4 regions of the Paenibacillus sp. FSL H7-0942 genome follow, and region 1 is predicted to be linked to each of the others. Evidence: riboswitches for the same ligand, from Rfam matches in the RefSeq annotation. Region 1 holds a riboswitch; each other region holds the start of a gene.
What was found. Region 1 has a riboswitch for thiamine pyrophosphate ahead of tenA (thiaminase II). Riboswitches for the same ligand answer to the same signal wherever they lie in the genome.
Positions count from the first base shown of each region.

Region 2: another riboswitch for thiamine pyrophosphate. It lies ahead of MHI48_RS17880 (thiamine phosphate synthase); the one in region 1 lies ahead of tenA (thiaminase II).
Region 3: another riboswitch for thiamine pyrophosphate. It lies ahead of thiC (phosphomethylpyrimidine synthase ThiC); the one in region 1 lies ahead of tenA (thiaminase II).
Region 4: another riboswitch for thiamine pyrophosphate. It lies ahead of MHI48_RS04745 (ECF transporter S component); the one in region 1 lies ahead of tenA (thiaminase II).

Region 1 covers NZ_CP150279.1:3,633,940-3,637,111, reverse strand. Annotated here, with positions in the region: gene MHI48_RS16145 (zinc-dependent alcohol dehydrogenase) at 1-4, shown strand, start outside; gene MHI48_RS16140 (hypothetical protein) at 36-236, shown strand; gene MHI48_RS16135 (spore coat protein) at 248-544, shown strand; gene tenA (thiaminase II) at 755-1,417, opposite strand; TPP riboswitch at 1,531-1,628, opposite strand; gene MHI48_RS16125 (endo-1,4-beta-xylanase) at 1,835-3,172, opposite strand, start outside.
Region 2 covers NZ_CP150279.1:4,022,786-4,025,957, reverse strand. Annotated here, with positions in the region: gene MHI48_RS17885 (ABC-F family ATP-binding cassette domain-containing protein) at 1-893, shown strand, start outside; TPP riboswitch at 969-1,078, shown strand; gene MHI48_RS17880 (thiamine phosphate synthase) at 1,305-1,967, shown strand; gene thiO (glycine oxidase ThiO) at 1,985-3,157, shown strand; gene thiS (sulfur carrier protein ThiS) at 3,154-3,172, shown strand, end outside.
Region 3 covers NZ_CP150279.1:762,427-765,598, forward strand. Annotated here, with positions in the region: gene MHI48_RS03545 (alpha/beta hydrolase) at 1-79, opposite strand, end outside; gene MHI48_RS03550 (IclR family transcriptional regulator) at 439-1,182, shown strand; TPP riboswitch at 1,332-1,445, shown strand; gene thiC (phosphomethylpyrimidine synthase ThiC) at 1,861-3,172, shown strand, end outside.
Region 4 covers NZ_CP150279.1:1,045,653-1,048,824, forward strand. Annotated here, with positions in the region: gene MHI48_RS04740 (pectate lyase) at 59-727, shown strand; TPP riboswitch at 771-881, shown strand; gene MHI48_RS04745 (ECF transporter S component) at 1,111-1,704, shown strand; gene MHI48_RS04750 (ABC transporter ATP-binding protein) at 1,705-3,172, shown strand, end outside.

The DNA of each region.
Region 1 (3,172 bases):
TTAAATATGAATAGATACATGGGAGGACAATCTGAATGGATTCCACATACGCTTTGCATGAGATGCTCGAGGTACATGAAATAGCTGCGTTCAAGACGGTTTGTATGACTAAATCCAAGACCATGCAAGCTCTGGTAACCGACCCGGAGCTCAAGCAAATTTTGCAACAAGATGCGATCTTATCACAACAGCAGCTTCAGGAGCTCGGTGGAGTGCTGTCTAAAGCGACTGTATAGGAGATAAAAAAATGAACCCAATATTAGAACACATGACTGGTCTTAATACGCTGACCGATGACGTGATCGCAATGGATTTTTTGATGAACGCCAAGAGCGGTGTCAGAAACTACGCCATGGCTGTGACCGAATGTGCCACCCCCGAAATCAAACAAATTTTGATGAAACAGCTCGATGAAGCCATAGATTCTCATGAAAAGATATCAAATTACATGGTGCAGCATGGTTTATACCACCCTTACCATATTGCAGAGCAAATTCAGCTCGATCTGAAAAACATTCAGACTGCTATGAACATTCCGTCCTGACACCCTTTTTGATTTTAGCCAGAGACTTCAGAGAACAAAATGTCCCTGTGTCAAGAATTTCAACAATGAAAAAAGGCGGATACTATCCGCCCTTTTTTTGGCATCGTCACGAAACACGCTTATTGCAAGCGTTCCTTTACGTATTCTACTTATTTCTATCCTGAGACTGTTTATGGCCGCTGCTCTCTACTTTAATTGACTACAGTGAACTTAAGGCTCCAGCTTCCATGACATTTCCCAAAAATCAAGCTCAAAGCGACTGCACATCACGAAAATATCCTCCATCCGTTGGTACGTTCCCTCGCTACAGCCTTCTAATAGCTTATCAGTTAACGTCACTAGGGATTGATTGTTGCTGTTGTATTCAGAGGAAGCATATCCTGTGATCCACTCTCCGTAAAAAGGATGCTCAGCTGCACCTGGCTTTTGGGCAAGGACTTGACCAATCTCTGCATAGCTCCATGAGCAGGCCAGAATGGATACAAGTACTTCTGCTATGCCACCCGCATGGGAAACAGAGAGCATATAGTTAGTATAGGCTGCATTTTTCAGGGCAGGTTTTACCTGGAAAACATGATCCTCTGTAATTCCTAATCGCTCCATATAAGAACGATGAATTTTCATTTCACCATTCAGGATGTTATCTACGTTTTCACTAAAAAACTGCATCAATTTGGGGTCGTGCGACTTGACAATACCTAGTGCAAATACGCGGGCATAATCGAACAGGTACAAGTAGTCTTGCAGCAAATAATAACGAAATTGTTCAACCGTTAAGGAACCATCTCCGATTCCTTTAACAAAGGGATGCTCAAGACATTCCTTCCACACAGGCTGTGCTGCCTGATATAGTCTCTCTGAAATAGTCAACATGTGTTCCTCCAATTCATAATGTACGTATTTAAAAACAAAAAAACGAAACATCCTATGGATGTTTCGCAGACAAATACACTAAAACAAGGGGGTTCGCATGAGCTACCCAAGTACAGTGTTTCATCGTTGCATCCCTACGTTGGCATTATCCAAATCAGGTAAGGTCGGTTTAACACCCTCTCAGCCGGTTAAGGCTCCCTCGCAAACGGTTGTATGTAGTTGATTACTTTCCTATTCCCATAAAAGATAAAATAACATCCATTTAGTATATCAAGGGCTGTTAAATATAGTCAAGGAAGATTGTATCGCCCCTCATCACCTTTGGTGACGTATGTAAACGATGAAAACCATCACAACAATGGTTGAGTTTCAGCCACTGTTATGATGGTTTCTATTCTTGCAACTACTGCCGATGGTTTAATGCCCGAGTTTGTTCTTTCCGACAAAAGTGAGTATTCCGTACTGGGAAGTATTTCTCCAGCTCTCATTGGTCGTATCATTCCACTTGGCTACGCTCTGCTTACCTCCGCCCTGGTTGTCGTTAATTTGGAGCTCGAAACCGAGAACATTTCCTGCTTTGGGCGTCAATGATTGTAAATGAATTCTGGCTTCTACGAGATATCCTTTATTTGTTTTCTTCACAGCACTTACAAGGCGTCCAGGTGAGGCACCCCCTGCAAAGGTTCCCACATTGTCTGCACTGATTCTGAACTGGGCATCATCATATTGAAAATACGGTGTGCGCTGGTGATTCTCGTCCAGGAAAATCTCAACCGAATCCTGATCCCATGGGTTGATACTATCTGTAATGATGTTTGGATCAGTGACGTCGATCAGCAGGTATAGATACTCACCTGACCACATTGCGCGAGCCACTGCCTCTGCACCTTCGCTCTGGTTCAACCGTTTTACTTCAAATGGTGCAGCCTTATTCCATGATGTGTCTTTCTTCCCATCAATCTGAACAATCCCTTGCACAGCTTGTGCAGATTTGGGCATAGGGGCGAGTTGAATCACGCCGTATTTGCTTGTATCCTGTTCCTGAGATTGTGTTCTATCATTCCAGTACAGTGGATTATAAGGTTGTGTCCCACTTGAACCGCCATCAGTCACACGGATATCCAATCCGGCTTCATATTCTGATCCGACTTGGATACCACCCCACGGAATGGACAATTCAACCTGATATCCGGCTTTTGTCTCGCGTACACGATATGAACGCTGCTCCACACCCTCAGCTTTGCCCGACCGCTTAATGATTACGTGTCGGTCATCTGCTTCATATGAAGTGGTCTTGCCATTATTGAGATCAACAAAGATATCTACTCTGTCATTCACATCTGCCTTTGCATCCTGTACATCCACGAGGATATACAGGTTACTATGATCCCATAAAGTGCGGAAACTGGCTGATCCCGAAGAGTCACCCTTCAGTGGAGTAGACACCGCTTTGTTCCAGAGCGGATCTTGTGTCTGTTTTTTGATATCCGGTTTACCCGAAAGTGAGACGGCTCTCTGCGTCAACACAGGCAAACTGGATTCATCCACGAGTCCCCAGTATGCCTTTTTGGCCTTCAGGGCTGAATCAAACAGCATAGCCTGGTTGTTGTAAGACTTCTCATCTTGGAGTCCCCATAAGGTAACTGAAGAAATGTGGTCTTTGTGTTTTTTGTACAAATCCAACAGTTCCTTATATCGATACGCCTGCTTTACTGCAACTTCATCGGACATCTCTTCACCAAATGGAATTCCGCT
Region 2 (3,172 bases), 390 kb from region 1:
AATTCATGAATGAAGTAGTAAATGTCATTTATCATTTGGAATTTGCCAAATTAACGAGATATGCAGCGAACTATAACAAGTTCCTTGAGATGGCTGATATGAATAAAGCCCAGCATATTGATGCGTACGAGAAGCAGCAAGAGTACATCAAGAAGCAGGAAGATTTCATTCAGCGTAACAAGGCACGTGCTTCAACTTCAGGTCGAGCGAAGAGCCGGGAGAAACAGCTGGACAGAATTGAACGTATTGATCGTCCAGATGAAGCGGCCAAACCAACGTTCAAATTCAAGGATGCCCGTGCGAGTAGCAAAACGGTCTTTGAGGGCATTGATTTTGAAATTGGATATACGTATCCTTTGCTGCCTAAGATGACAATGACAATTGAACGTGGTGAGAAAATTGCCATCGTAGGTTGTAATGGTGTGGGTAAATCGACGCTGCTGAAAACCATCTTGGGCAAAATATCTCCACTCAGTGGAAAGACCTTTTTGGGAGATTATCTCGAAACGGCCTATTTTGAGCAGGAAGTTCGTGCTGGAAATATCACGCCGATTGAGGATGTCTGGAATGAGTTTTCACATTTGACCCAGAATGAGGTCCGGGGTCATCTCGCTCGCTGCGGGTTGAAAAATGAGCACATTACCCGTCCGCTTAACATGCTGAGTGGTGGAGAGCAAGCCAAGGTTCGTCTATGCAAACTCTTGATGCGTGAAAGCAACTGGATTCTATTCGATGAGCCGACGAACCATTTGGATGTCACAGCTAAAGCTGAGTTACAGCGTGCCTTGCAAGAATTCAAGGGAACGGTGTTGCTGGTATCTCATGAACCTGATTTCTACGAGGGTTGGGTTACCAAAACATGGAATGTTGAAGAATGGTCTGAGAAAAACTAGACAATTCAAGCAACGCTTAATAGAAATGAACGGTGACAAAAAAATCCGTCTATGGTAATATAGGCTACAACTTCATATGAACACTAGGGGGGCCGCACGATGTGGCTGAGATGGAAGAATGCGATTCCGGACCCTTTGCACCTGATCTGGATCATACCAGCGTAGGGAAGTGGCGAGCGCGTTTAAGTGAATGACGTGAGCAAACGGCAATTCGGAAGGATTTCAACCGTCTGCTTAACGAATTGAAACATGCAGTTGCGTGTATAACGTTATGGCTATAAGGTCTATAGCTTTATTGCACGAAATGAACTGTATGTATCAGTCAGTCATCTGGTCCTATAATTAATACGCAGCCACTCCCCTACGGGAGTGGCTTTTTTGTGTTTTCATAGCATTCACACATGGAAGGGGATGAACAGTACGGTAAGTTCTCATGAACATGTTCACGAATCATTTGAATTGCATGTTGTATCTACGGGTGTAGGGAATCAAGCATCTTTTGTAAAAGCTGCAAAGGACGTTTGGCCATGGGTGGACTACATCCATATACGAGAGAAACAACTCTCGTGGCAAGACAAGATCGGTTGGGCTGAAAGTCTGCGTAGCGTTGGCGTTCCATCTTGTCGCATCGTTATCAATGGTTCAGAACTGCCACCACAGAATGACATCTATGGCGGTGTACATTGGGGGCAAGATGCGATACGTAACTATAACCCTGCTGTAATAAGCAATGTGCAGCGACTTCGTTTGGGCGTATCTGTTCATTCAATCGATGAGGCAAAAATCGCTGAAGAACGGGGAGCCGATTACCTTTTCTTCGGGAATGTCTACTCAACCAACAGTAAGCCTGATCTTGAACCAAGAGGATTATATGCTCTGGCTGAAGTGTGCTCTGGTGTCTCCATTCCTGTCATGGCGATTGGAGGCATCGAACCGGGAAACATTCACGCTATTCGCTCTGCAGGCGCACAGGGAGTCGCTGTGATCTCGAATGTATGGGCGAGCGATTCCCCGGATCGGGCGGCTGAATCATTAAGGCAGGCTATCGTTGCTACAGAAAGTTTGAGCCGCTGAATCAAGGAGATGAGAGGATGAAAAAGATCATTACTGATAGACCGGATAAGATTTATGCAGAAACGATTATTGTAGGCGGAGGCGTTGTTGGATGTGCCATTGCGTATGAGCTTGCTTCCTGTGGACAGGATGTGCTGTTACTGGAGCGTTCGGCGATTGCAGGAGGGACTTCTTGCGCAGCGGCTGGGATGCTGGCAGCAGACAGTGAGGATTTTGCTCATCCTTTGATGGCTAAGCTTGCCAGACAGAGCAGGCAGTTACTTATCGAGCAACAGGTGCTAATGGCTACACTCAGTGAGGTAGAGACTGGACTGCAACGCCAGGGATTCCTAACTCCTTTTCGTTCATACAGTGAATTAAGTAGTTATAAGGACAATCGGAAGTCTGCGTTGTCTGCTTCTGCTGATGAGGTGTGGTGGGACCGTTCCGTTGTACAACATGAGGCATCATGGCTTAACAGAGATACGTATGGAGCCTACTACAGACCTTACGAGAGTGAGATTCTTCCAGTCCATCTAACGAAGGCATATGCTGAATCCGCTCAAGCATTGGGAGCACGGGTTATGGAGGACATACAGGATATACGTGTGCAAGCAAACGAACACGGCGTGCAGGGAATCACCACATCGATCGGTGAGATGAAATGCAAACATGTCATTATAGCGGCTGGATTACAGAGTGAAGAGTTGATGAGACATGTGAATCTGAGCTTGCCTGTGTGGTCGGTAAAAGGTGAAATAGCCGCCGTTCAGTTCTCAGATGAACATGCTGGGTACAGACCTGACAGAACGGTGTATGCAGAGGATATCTATATTGTTCCCAAAGCCAATGGCGAAGTTTGGCTTGGGGCAACCAGTCTGCCAGGTAGAACGGATTTGAACGTTTCTGTACAGGGTGTTCAGAAGCTGCTAACAGCGGCTACCCACTGGGTGCCTGGGATGAAGGAAGCACAATTTATACGAGCGTGGGCAGGCGTAAGACCGGCAACTCCCGATGGACTGCCTTATATAGGTGCTTGCGAAAGTGTTCCAGGGCTGTTTGCCGCCTTTGGACATTACCGTAACGGTATTTTGCTCAGTGCGATAACAGGCAGACTAATCGCTGAATTGCTCGCGGGTAAAAGCTCAGAAGAGCTCGGAATTGAGGCGCTGAGCCCTGAGCGATTGAACAGAAAGGGAGTGGTGCAGTGAATATCATCGTTAATG
Region 3 (3,172 bases), 2.9 Mb from region 1:
TCAGCCTCGGTGATAGGGAAGAGGGCAGATCGGACACTTTTGTTTGCAGCGGGGCTTCGCTCTGGGATGATTGATACATGAATGCCCCTCCTTTGAAGTTCAGTTGAAGATAACAACGACATGAAAAGAGAATTGCGTCGATTTCAGAGCCTGCTTCAGAGCGATATCTTAATGTAATATATCTTTATCGTATGTTCCAATATAGTCAAAGTCAATTGATTGAGGGCATTTGTTACGCAATTGTTATATAGTTCTTAAGATATATGGGTAACATTACCTTAGTGTGTAAATTACAGGGGATTAAGTCTTATAAAAAGGAAAAATTTACACGTTGGCCTATTTTGATTTTGGCTCTTTTTGGTTTACAGATGAGACCGTTTCTCATATAATTTATGTAACCAAGTTTCATGTGATGAAACATGAGGAGGGCATTATGCCATGGAAGATCGCAAGTTAACCGTCCGGGCTGTGGAACGGGCGCTGGATATATTATTATGTTTTACCACACGCAGTGATCTGGGACTCACCGAAATTGCCAGCCAGATTGGCCTGCACAAAAGTACAGTGCACCGTTTGATGGCTACGCTGGAGGATCGAGGGTTCGTGATCCGCGATGCAGCAACAGAGAAGTACCGACTTGGTATCCGAATCTGGGAGCTGTCAGCTCATATGTCCCGCAGTGATGATCCCGCTATTCTGCTGCTGCCTGCGATGGAGCGACTGAGAGATCGATTGGGGGAGACCGTGAGTCTGTACCTGCGTGACGGCAGTGAACGGATTCGGATTCAGGCTGTGCAAAGTGATCAGGCGATCCGCCGAGTCGCTCCAGTCGGTGTTAGACTTCCTCTGTCTGTGGGCGCTTCCAGCAAAGTCCTGATGGCGTTTGCCACGGACGAGGATCGTGAAGAACTGATGAACGGGCCGGAATGGCCGGTGTTTATTGATCCCGCAGTGTATTTGGCGCAGATGGGAGATATCCGGGATAACGGATATGCCACAAGTTACGAGGAACGTGAGCCGGGAGCTGCCGCGGTATCGGTACCGATTATGGATCGCAGAGGCAATATTGCAGCTGCCCTCTCGGTCTCAGGGCCTGTCAGCCGACTCTCACAGGAGACATTGCATGAATACGCACCTGTGTTGAAGGATGCTGCTACGCAAATGGGGCTCATGTTATCCTGATGGTGAGGTAAGGTTTTTCTCCAATTGAGTTGGTGTACTGGAATATAAAGGTTGTTTTTATGTTCCGGTTGCGCTACTCTGTAATGGACGGCCCAGCGGGGCCGGCTTCATTGAATATGAACAGCGGACTTATGTAAGCCGCAACTTATTAACGTTACTGGGGGAGTCCGAATTGTCCGGACTGAGACGGAATCGCATGAGATTCCGGACCCTTTGCACCTGATCTGGATCATACCAGCGTAGGGAAGTAATCGGCGATATGACCACAACCACCACATGATGTGACCCTTGTAGGGCTCCGTTAAGGAGCTGATTGAAGGTGCATTATTGGTGATGGACATAAAAGTCGGTTCCTTCGGGGACCGGCTTTTTTATATACAGGGAACGGGCGATATAGCGCGGATTCTATGGGCTTCTTTTTCACTAACCTGCAAAAGTGGGCTTGGATGAGGAGGGAAGTCTCATAGATCGATGATCTGTGGCAGCCTCCGTTCTGTTGATACTGTACATGAAAAGTGTCTCTCCTGGTCTGATGTAGGATCGCTCTTTCTTCTCTGCATTGCGCATGATTTGGACAGGTACGTAAGCGACCTAATGATGAAACCAACCAAACAAGCGACGAACACTGAGGAGGAGACGAGCGACATGAGTACAGGAAATCAAACGGGACAACAAGCGATGGAACAGGAACATAACGATCAGCAGGTGGAAAAAGAAACAGGGGCGGCCGGACGGGTTCAGCCCTTTCCGGGCAGCCGCAAAGTCTACATTCAGGGCTCACGGCCGGACATTGCTGTACCGGAGCGTGAGATAGCCCTTCATGACACGAATACTCCCCAAGGGGTGGAGCATAACGAACCGCTGCGTGTCTACGATACGAGCGGCCCCATGACCGATCCCGAATTTCATGCGGATATCCGCGCAGGTCTGCCAGCTCTGCGCACTCGTTGGATCACAGAGCGTGGCGATGTTGAAGCTTATCAGGGCCGTATGGTTAAACCGGAGGATAACGGACTGAAGCCCGGAGGGAAGAGAGCCGGCGCTGAAGAGTACCCCGGATTACGTGGCAAACCGCTGCGGGCACAGCCAGAACGCTGCGTGACTCAGATGCACTACGCGAGACAGGGAGTCATTACGGCTGAGATGGAATTCGCCGCCATTCGTGAAGGCGTGGAGCCGGAATTTGTGAGACAGGAGCTGGCGAGTGGACGGGCCATTCTGCCATCCAACATCAATCACCCGGAGAGTGAGCCGATGTTGATCGGTCGTCATTTTCACGTGAAGATCAATGCCAACATAGGTAACTCTGCTGTATCTTCTTCCATTGAGGAAGAGGTGGAGAAGATGACCTGGGCGGTACGATGGGGATCGGATACGGTGATGGATCTGTCCACAGGCAAAAACATTCATACCACCCGGGAATGGATTATCCGCAATTCACCTGTGCCGATTGGTACGGTGCCGCTGTATCAGGCGCTGGAGAAGGTGAATGGCGAAGCGGAAGCGCTGACCTGGGAGTTGTACCGTGACACACTCATTGAGCAGGCAGAGCAGGGCGTGGACTACTTTACGATTCATGCAGGTGTACTGCTGCGTTATATCCCCATGACCGCCAAGCGAATGACAGGTATTGTGTCTAGGGGTGGTTCCATTATGGCAGCATGGTGCCTTGCGCATCATCAGGAGAATTTTTTGTACACCCATTTTGAAGAAATCTGTGAGATTATGAAAAGGTATGATGTGGCATTTTCACTGGGAGATGGGCTTCGTCCAGGTAGTATCTACGATGCCAATGACGAAGCACAGATGGCGGAACTGGCTACGCTTGGGGAACTGACACAGATCGCATGGAAGCATGATGTGCAGGTGATGATCGAAGGCCCGGGTCATGTGCCGATGCATAAGATCAAGGAGAATGTGGACTTGCAGATGGAGATCTGTAAAGAAGCACCGTTCTACACACTTGGGCCGCTAACGACCGACATTGCGC
Region 4 (3,172 bases), 2.6 Mb from region 1:
AGTACAAGCCCAGACTGTACACTACCAAAAAACGAGAGAATAAGGGAGGAATAAAGTTATGAAAAAAATGTTGACGTTGTTACTGTCCGCTGGTTTGGTTGCTTCTATATTTGGTGCAGTTCCGGTTGCGGCTGCGCCTACGGTTGTAAATTCAACCATTGTGGTACCAAAGGGCACGACCTATGACGGCCAAGGTAAAACATTTGTAGCCAATCCTTCCACACTGGGCGACGGATCTCAAGCAGAAAATCAGAAGCCAGTCTTCCGTCTGGAGGCAGGGGCCACGCTCAAAAACGTAAACATTGGATCACCAGCTGCTGATGGTGTTCACTGTTATGGCAACTGTAATATATCGAATGTGGTCTGGCAGGACGTGGGCGAGGATGCACTGACATTGAAGTCTGCGGGAACGGTTAACATTACCGGTGGGGCAGCGTATAAGGCTTATGATAAAGTGTTCCAGATGAATGCAGCTGGAACAATTAACATCAAAAATTTCCGTGCAGATGATATTGGCAAACTGGTTCGCCAAAATGGTGGAACTTCCTTCGCAGTTAACATGACGCTGGATAACTCCAACATTTCCAATGTAAAAGATTCGATTATGCGTACAGACAGCAGCACATCACAGGGGAAAATTACGAATACCCGTTATTCCAAAGTACCAACGTTGTTCAAGGGGTTTGCTTCAGGGAAAACGAGCCAGTCTGGGAACACGCAATATTAAAGGATTGCCACAAATACCCATTTGATGTACATTAGAAGCAATGAAATAAGTGAACCGGGAGCTCAATGAAGTTGGGCTGAGAGAGTGGCCTTGTGCCGCTGACCGTACATCTGATCTGGGTAATGCCAGCGTAGAGAACATGGATTTGCGATATGTAAGGGTGAATTGTGGGAATGAACGTGGATGAACAACAGACCTCTTTGAACTGTGGTGGTGTATCTGCCATGACGGAGGGGGGCTGGTTGATATTCCGTATTTTCGACATCCATCCAATACATCATTGTGAGGATTGTACACTGTACGTAAGGCCTGCCCGGAACCGGGGAGGCTTTTTCGTTTATTTTGATAACCCCCACAGGGAACAAAGGAAGGACGTAGAGAATATGGAAACAACAGCAGGCAACAAGCGATTAAAACTAACGGATATTCTGGTAACCATCGTGATCGCAGTAGTGTTTGGGGTGATTTACAAGATATGGGGACCTACATATGACTTGATGAAACCATTTGGCGTTCATGCGGAGCAGATGATCTACGGCATGTGGTTTATGGCGGGCACGTTTGCTTTTGTTATCATTCGTAAACCAGGCGTGGCTATTCTTGCCGAAGTTGCGGCTTCAACGGTAAGTGCTTTTCTGGGTAGTGAATGGGGCATGTCCACACTTGTATACGGTCTGTTGCAAGGATTGGGAGCCGAGATATTCTTCGCCGCATTTTTGTATCGCAAAACCAATCTGTTTGTCACCTGTCTTGCAGCCATAGGAGCCGCAGCGGCTTCGCTTTTGCTGGATTACCAGTACGGGTATATTGATTCACTCTCGGCCTGGAACTACACGTTATTTATCGGATTCCGCTTCATCGGAAGCATCTTGATTGCTGGAGTGTTCGCTTATTATCTCGCCAAAGCATTGGAACTGACTGGTGTAACGCGTTCGCTCAGACCGGTATCCAAACAAGATTATGAGGCGCTGGATTAGATGAACGGGGAAGAGAATTCGCAAGCGGTAAGGGTGACTAATCTAAGATGCAAGTTCCCGGGAGAGAAAGCCTTGGTATTTCAAGGCTTGTCTCTTTCTGTGCGTCAAGGGGAGAAAGTGCTGTTGCTTGGCCCGAGTGGCTCCGGTAAATCGACCTTATTGCAAATTTTGAGCGGTCTGATACCACGTTCGGTTGAGATTCCGATGAAATGTGATGATATTCAGGTTCCCGCCCAAGCAGGAGTAGTCTTTCAAGATCCGGATACCCAGTTCTGTATGTCCTTTACGGATGAAGAGATCGCATTTGTTCTGGAAAACCGAAATATTCCGTGTGAAGAGATGCCTGCTCTGATTGAATATTATCTGAAACAAGTGGGGTTATCCTTTGAACAGAATCGTGTATTGATCCAGTCCATGTCTCAGGGGATGAAGCAGCGTCTTGCGATTGCTTCGATGCTTGCCATGGACCCGGAGGTATTGTTTTTGGATGAACCCACTGCACTGCTGGATGATGTGGGGACTTCCCAGGTGTGGGATACCGTCAAACGAATCGCCAGTGACAAAACGATCATCATCGTTGAACACAAAATAAACGAGATTGTGGATATGGTCGACCGCATCATTGTGTTATCACCTGAAGGAAAGATTGTGGCGGATGGGCCAGCACAGCAGGTATTTACTCATGAACGGGAAAAGCTGAAGGCTTATGGAATCTGGTATCCGGGTGTGTGGGATGAGCACGAGCAGGCAGCTAAGCAAGAAGAGGGAAGTGCTTCTGGAGAGCTTCAAGTGTGTGTGGATCAGGGCATCTCAAGTTTGGAAGCACAGGGATCGTCTGGCTTATCCGATACACCGGGTATATCCCCCATATCTCACGACTCATCCTTTTCGCCTGTATCTCCCGCCTATCTGCCTGCACTGGACTTGCAGCAGTTCACCGGATGGCGTGGGAAAACACCTTTCATTCAGGTGGAGCAGGCCAAGGTATGGCATGGAGACTGGATTGGTATTGTCGGAGCTAATGGAGCTGGCAAGAGTTCATTGTTGTTATCTCTGATGAATATCCTGAAAACAACAGGTCATTATGAGTTGGACGGTCAGCCTTCTGGCAAAACAGAGCAGCTTGCAGATCGAATTGCGTTTGTATTTCAGAACCCGGAGTTTCAATTTGTGACCAACACCGTCGCGGAAGAAGTGGAATTCTCATTGCTGGGGGGCAGGCTTTCAACGGAAGAAAGACTTGTCAGGACTGATCATATGTTGAATCAATTTGGACTAATCGACCTGTCCGAGCGCCATCCCTACCAATTATCGATGGGGCAGAAACGACGCTTGAGCGTTGCCTCTGCACTGGTGAGAGAGCAGCGAATATTGCTGTTGGATGAACCTACTTTTGGACAGGATGCACGCAATACGTTTGCCATGTTAGCACAGCTGGAGCAATTGCGGAGAGAGGGAACAGCTATTG